Regions from separate parts of the Streptomyces sp. CA-288835 genome, predicted to be linked through region 1. Evidence: predicted binding sites of a transcription regulator. Region 1 holds the regulator's gene; the other holds the start of a gene.
The links. Region 1 encodes HspR, which represses chaperone genes until heat shock. Its sites were predicted from a motif close to TTGAGNNNNNNNNNCTCAA; they were not measured.

Region 1 (3,407 bases):
CGCCGAGCCGCAGCCGGGCGCGCAGACCGTCAAGGCCGACGAGGCGGAATCCTCGCAGTCGCCGGCCGAGGACAAGGAGAACGGTGGCCCGGAGGAGGGCTGACGTCCGCGACGTAGGGGGCGTACGAATGAACGTACGGACCGTACGGCGCGTGAGAAGGAAGGAGGGACGTCGAGGATGAGCACCAAGGACTTCATCGAGAAGGACTACTACAAGGTCCTCGGCGTCCCCAAGGACGCCACCGAGGCCGAGATCAAGAAGGCGTACCGGAAGCTCGCTCGCGAGTACCACCCGGACGCCAACAAGGGGAACGACAAGGCCGAGGAGCGCTTCAAGGAGATCTCCGAGGCGAACGACATCCTCGGGGACCCCAAGAAGCGCAAAGAGTACGACGAGGCGCGCACCCTCTTCGGCAACGGCGGCTTCAGGCCGGGCCCCGGCGCGGGCGCCGGCGGCACGTTCAACTTCGACCTGGGCGACCTCTTCGGAGGCGCACCCGGCCAGGGCGGGGCGGGCGGCGCCGGCGGCGGATTCGGTGGCGGCCTCGGTGACGTCTTCGGGGGCCTGTTCAACCGGGGCGGCGCCACGGGCACCGGCACGCGTACGCAGCCCAGGCGCGGCCAGGACATCGAGTCCGAGGTCACGCTGAGCTTCACGGAGGCGGTGGACGGCGCGACCGTTCCGCTGCGGATGTCCTCCCAGTCACCCTGCAAGGCCTGTTCCGGCACCGGCGACGCGAACGGCACACCGCGCGTGTGCTCGACGTGCGTCGGCACGGGGCAGGTGGCGCGCGGTTCGGGCGGCGGTTTCTCGCTCACCGACCCGTGCCCCGACTGCAAGGGCCGCGGTCTGCTCGCGGAGACCCCCTGCGAGATCTGCAAGGGCAGCGGCCGCGCCAAGTCCTCGCGCACGATGCAGGTACGGATCCCCGCGGGCGTCAGCGACGGCCAGCGGATCCGGCTGCGCGGCAAGGGCGCACCGGGTGAACGGGGCGGTCCTGCGGGCGACTTGTACGTCATCGTGCATGTGGGCGCCCACCCGGTCTTCGGCCGCAGGGGCGACAACCTCACGGTGACGGTGCCGGTGACGTTCGCCGAGGCGGCGCTGGGCGGGGAGGTCCGGGTGCCGACTCTGGGCGGTCCGCCGGTCACCCTGAAACTGCCGCCGGGCACGCCCAACGGGCGGACGATGCGCGCCCGCGGCAAGGGCGCGGTCCGCAAGGACGGCACCCGCGGCGACCTGCTGGTCACCGTCGAGGTCGCGGTCCCCAAGGACGTGTCGGGCAAGGCGCGTGACGCGCTCGAGGCGTACCGCGAGGCGACCGCGGGCGAGGATCCGCGGGCCGAGCTGTTCCAGGCGGCGAAGGGAGCATGAGGAGACCATGGATGGCCGTCGACGCAACCCGTACGAGCTGACCGAGGAAACCCCGGTGTACGTCATCTCGGTGGCGGCCCAGCTCTCCGGTCTGCACCCCCAGACCCTGCGCCAGTACGACCGCCTCGGCCTGGTCTCCCCCGACCGCACGGCCGGGCGGGGCCGGCGCTACTCGGCCCGCGACATCGAACTGCTGCGCACGGTCCAGCAGTTGTCGCAGGACGAGGGCATCAACCTGGCCGGCATCAAGCGCATCATCGAACTGGAGAACCAGGTCGCCGCGCTGCAGTCCCGCGTAGCGGAGCTGGAGGCGGCCCTGGACGGCGCCGCCGCCGCGATGCAGCAGCGCGAGGCCGCGGTCCACGCCTCGTACCGCCGCGACCTGGTCCCGTACCAGGACGTCCAGCAGACGAGCGCGCTGGTGGTCTGGCGGCCGAAGCGCCAGCAGTCGGACTAGGGACAGCGCAACAGCGTTGACGGGCCCGGAGGTTGAACCTCCGGGCCCGTTCCCGTTCGCATGCTGCGATCATCTGTCCGACTACTGGATTCACTGGGGGAATGGAGCTTTCCCATGGCCATGGTGGGGCTGTTCTGGATCGCCGAGGGCGATGTGTATGTGGGGGCGAAGCCGTCCGGGCTCGCCCCGGGGGTGCGGCTGACGCCGGAGGGGGTCGTGGCCCTCGGTGACCGGCAATCGGGACTGTGGCCGTGGGACGACGTCCGCGCACTGACGGTCAACGATGTACCGGTGAAGTCCCTCAGGCGCCAGGCGGGCGCTCTGCTGGAGATGGCGCTTGCGGCGGCGTCCTGGCCGGACGAGGCGCCCACGATGACCGTATCGATCGAAACGGTCGACAAGGACGCCGAGTTGACGGCGTACGCGGCGGTGGCCTGGTACTCCCAGGAGGAGTACGACCTCTCGCTGACGCTCCTGTCGCACCTGGCGGCGGGCGAGGCCACCCTGCGGGCGACGTTGGCCGCCATGGCCCAGTGGGGGCGTGCACAGGAGGACGGGTCGCCTCGGGCGGCGGAGCGGGAGGGGCTGCTGCGGGAGTGGATCGAGGTGAGCCGGCTTCCGTAAGCGGTCTCGAACCCACTCCCGCATCGCGGGCCTACCGCCCCGCCGCCTGCCACAGCGTCACCGCCAGGGCGATGCAGGACGTGAGGGCTGCCAGGGACGGCAGGGGCCAGCGGGCGCGTTCCAGGGCTTCGAGGCGGGTCTCGTGTTCGTCGAGGGTCTTGTCCGTCTGGTCGGCGCGCTGGAGGAGGAGGGCCAGGTCGCCACGGGTGGTGGCGAAGCCGACGTCGACCGAGCGGCGCAGGCGTTCCAGCTCCAGCGCGACCTCGTCGGCCTCAGTCGTCGTCATGGTCGGCCTCCGTCCCGGCGTCCTCGCGCAGCAGCCTGTCCGTACGAAACGCTCTGCGCTTGGCTTCGGTCATCGTGGTCGCTCCTCTCTCCTCGTCTCCTCGGCCTTCGCCGCTCTTCTGCGTTCCTGCGTTCTTCTGCGCTCTTCTCCGGTCTTCGTCGCTCCGAGTGTGGGAACATATGTTCGATGACGAAGAGCGAGCGAATAGACTCGCATGGTGCGAGCGCGTACGCAAGTGACTACCCTCCGTGGAGGTGGGCGCGATGGTGACGCTCCAGGCCGTACATCAACTGCCGCATGGATCAGGGCGGTTGCCGAATCTCCACAGTTACGCGCGAGCGCGCACACACCTTGGTGCGAGGGCGCTCGGTACGTTGTCCGCGCGACGAGGGGAGAGCGGACATATGCGTTCCAGCTCACGGGCCGATGCCCGTACAGATCGCAGATACCGGGCCGAGGGGCTCGAGGAGTTCGCCGGCTGGATCGAGGATCTGCTGCGCGGCCGTGGTTACGACATCGACAGCCCGCGTGGGGGCGGTCGTTCGAAGCTCGCGGACGATGCCGGGGTGCATCGGGCCGCCGTGAGCCGGCTGTTGCAGCGTCAGTCCATGCCGGACCTGGAGACGATGCGGCGTATCGCGGCCGTACTGGGCGTGCCGCTGCGC
Region 2 (3,407 bases), 600 kb from region 1:
AGGGCACGCAGGACGTTGGCCGCCGCGATCTGACGTATGGCCATCCGGTCCCTGCGTACCCGCTTGCGGTAGTTGTCGTACTCGGCCTTCACCCGCTGGAGGTCGGCGGTGCGCTCCTCCAGCAGGCGCTCCAGCTCCTCCTGCGTCCGCGGCCGGGTTCGGTTCATCGTCAGCCTGCCCGTGAACTGTCGCCTGCCCGTGAACTGTCGCCCGTCCGTGAGCTGTCATCGTCGACGATCTCGGCGTCCACCACCTCGTCGTCCCCGCTCGCTCCGGCCTGACCGGCCTGCCCATCCTGCCCAGGCTGCTCACTGCCCGCGCGGGGCTGCTCGTACATCGCCGTGCCGATCTTCTGCGCGGCCGTCGCCGCCTTCTCCATCGACTGCCGGATGGCGGCGGTGTCCTCGCCCTTGAGCTGCTCCTTCAGGTCCACGAGCGCGGCCTCGGTCTCGCTCCGCGCGTCGGCCGGGATCTTCTCCTCGTTGTCCTTGATGAGCCGCTCCGTCTGGTAGACGAGCTGCTCCGCCTGGTTACGGGTCTCGGCGGCCTCGCGGCGCCTGCGGTCCTCCTCCGCGTGCTGTTCGGCCTCGCGGACCATGCGGTCGATGTCGTCCTTCGGCAGCGCGGAGCCACCGGTGACGGTCATCTTCTGCTCCTTGCCCGTACCGAGGTCCTTCGCGGAGACGTGCATGATTCCGTTGGCGTCGATGTCGAAGGCCACCTCGATCTGCGGCACACCGCGCGGCGCGGGCGCGATGCCCGTCAGCTCGAACATGCCGAGCTTCTTGTTGTACGCCGCGATCTCCCGCTCGCCCTGGAAAACCTGCACGGTCACGGACGGCTGGTTGTCCTCCGCGGTCGTGAAGATCTCCGAACGACGCGTCGGGATCGTCGTGTTGCGCTCGATGAGCTTGGTCATGATGCCGCCCTTGGTCTCGATACCGAGGGACAGCGGTGTGACATCCAGCAGCAGTACGTCCTTGACCTCGCCCTTGAGCACACCCGCCTGGAGCGAGGCACCGACGGCCACCACCTCGTCCGGGTTGACGCCCTTGTGCGGCTCCTTGCCCGTCAGCTCCTTGACCAGCGAGGTTACGGCAGGCATCCGGGTCGAACCGCCCACCAGGATCACGTGGTTGATGTCGGACAGCTTGATTCCGGCGTCCTTGACCGCCTGGTGGAAGGGCCCCTTGCAGCGGTCGAGCAGATCACTTGTCAGCTGCTCGAACTGGGCGCGCGTCAGCTTCTCGTCCAGGTGCAGCGGACCCTCCGCGGAGGCCGTGATGTACGGCAGGTTAATGTTGGTCTCCGACGAGCTGGACAGCTCGATCTTCGCCTTCTCCGCCGCCTCGCGCAGCCGCTGCACGGCCATCTTGTCCTTGGCCAGATCCACGCCGTACGCGTTCTTGAACTGCTTGACCAGGTGGTCGACGATCCGCTGGTCCCAGTCGTCACCGCCGAGATGCGTATCGCCGTTGGTCGCCTTCACCTCGATGACGCCCTCGCCCATCTCGAGCAGCGACACGTCGAAGGTGCCGCCGCCGAGGTCGAAGACCAGGACCGTCTGGTCGTTCTCCTTGTCCAGTCCGTACGCGAGGGCCGCGGCCGTCGGCTCGTTGATGATGCGCAGGACGTTGAGACCGGCGATCTCACCGGCTTCCTTGGTCGCCTGGCGCTGGGTGTCGTCGAAGTACGCGGGTACGGTGATCACCGCGTCCGTCACGTCCTCGCCCAGGTACGCCTCGGCGTCGCGCTTGAGCTTCTGCAGGACTCGCGCGGAGATCTCCTGCGGGGTGTAACGCTTCCCGTCGATGCTGCCCTTGTCGGGGAAACGCCACGCGTGGTCCCCCATGTGCCGCTTGACGGACCGCGCGGTGCGCTCGACGTTCGTCACCGCCTGGCGCTTGGCGATCTCGCCGACCAGCACCTCGTTGCTCTTGGCGAACGCCACGACCGACGGGGTCGTCCTGGCGCCCTCCGTGTTCGTGATGACGGTGGGCTCGCCGCCTTCGAGGACCGAGACCACCGAGTTCGTCGTGCCGAGGTCAATACCGACCGAGCGTGCCATCTCTCCCTCCTCGTACGCTGCGGGTTTGGCACAACCTGCCTCACTCTTTGAGATAAAACTTGAGTGCTCTCTTGTCAAGGTGAGGACGCGCTCGGGGGACACTGCGGGTACGTTGTGGCTGGTCGCGCGGTACCGCCCAGCAAACCGGCGGAGCCAACCCGCTCAGGGCGAGATCTGCACCTTCTTCGACACCGTCACCTGGTCGATGTCCGACGTACGGACCGTGACGTTCATGGTCCAGGTTCCGGGGAGCGGAAGGTTGAGGGAGTTGGTGCCCCAGTAGCCGCCCTGGTCGGTGAGTTCGGCGTCGATGGGGCCGATCTTCTCGGCGGGCAGGGTGAAGGTGAGGCGGAGTTCGGGAACCGTGGCGATGACTCCGTCGGAGCGTATGACCACCGCCTGGACCGTGTTCTCGTTGACACGACCCGGCTCCAGAACGATCTGGACCTTGCCCTTGCCGTTCGGAGTGCCGACGTCGAAGGGGATCAGGGTCATCGAGGTCGTGGGCTGACCGGCCGGAGCCGTAGGCGTGTCCGGGGTCTCGGTCGCGGCCCGGCCCGGCTGGGTGCCGGTGAGAACCGTCGTGAGCAGCAACACCATGACGCCTACGACGACTTCGGCCAGTACGGAACGGCGCAGGGCCTGGTGAGGGGGCGGGCTCGCGGCGTGTTCGCCGCCTTCGCCAATGTCGACGGGCTTGCCGGGCTCATCGCGACCGTCGTGCTCCTCAACCCCCTCGGCCTTGCCGGTCTCGTCCCCCGCACCCCCACCCCCGGCACTCGTACTCGCCGCTCCCACCGCCTCCAACTCCCGCACCCGCACCGGCTCTTGAGCCGCGAGCAGCCCCGCCGTCCAGCGCCGCGAGTACGCCGCCGCCCCCAGCAGCAGCACCACCGCGCACACCTTGGCGGCCAGGATCCGCCCGTACGACGTACCGGTGAGCGCCTCCCAGGAACCGAGCCCCCGCCACGACTGGTAGACCCCCGTGATCACCAGGACCACCACGGACGCGAAAGCGAGCCGCGAGAAACGGGCCACCGACGCCGCCGAGGGCAGGGTCTCGTCCCGGCGCAGCGTGGTGAGCAGCGCAACGAGGCCGCCCATCCAGACCGCCATCGCGAGCAGATGCAGTACGGAGGAGACGATCGCCACGGGAACCTGGATCCCCGCGGACGCGTGCTCGGCGGCAGCCCAGGTGACCGCCAGCGCCACGGCGAGCACCCCGCCCGATACGACGACGGCGAGCTTCGGCCGCTCATCCACAAGCACGTCCGTCCGATCGTCCGCCCGCTCATCCGTCCGCACGTCCGCCCGTGACGCATCACGCGCACCCCACAGT

Region 2: a site for HspR is predicted at 2,128-2,146, ahead of dnaK (molecular chaperone DnaK). Genes of this name have one in related genera too.

The regions. Positions count from the first base shown of each region.
Region 1 covers NZ_JBNJMW010000001.1:4,785,490-4,788,896, reverse strand. The annotation lists gene grpE (nucleotide exchange factor GrpE) at 1-103, shown strand, start outside; gene dnaJ (molecular chaperone DnaJ) at 179-1,375, shown strand; gene ACQEVY_RS21470 (heat shock protein transcriptional repressor HspR) at 1,383-1,832, shown strand; gene ACQEVY_RS21465 (hypothetical protein) at 1,947-2,456, shown strand; gene ACQEVY_RS21460 (hypothetical protein) at 2,488-2,742, opposite strand; gene ACQEVY_RS21455 (helix-turn-helix domain-containing protein) at 3,147-3,407, shown strand, end outside.
Region 2 covers NZ_JBNJMW010000001.1:5,388,576-5,391,982, reverse strand. The annotation lists gene grpE (nucleotide exchange factor GrpE) at 1-167, opposite strand, end outside; gene dnaK (molecular chaperone DnaK) at 170-2,068, opposite strand; gene ACQEVY_RS24370 (copper resistance CopC/CopD family protein) at 2,231-3,407, opposite strand, start outside.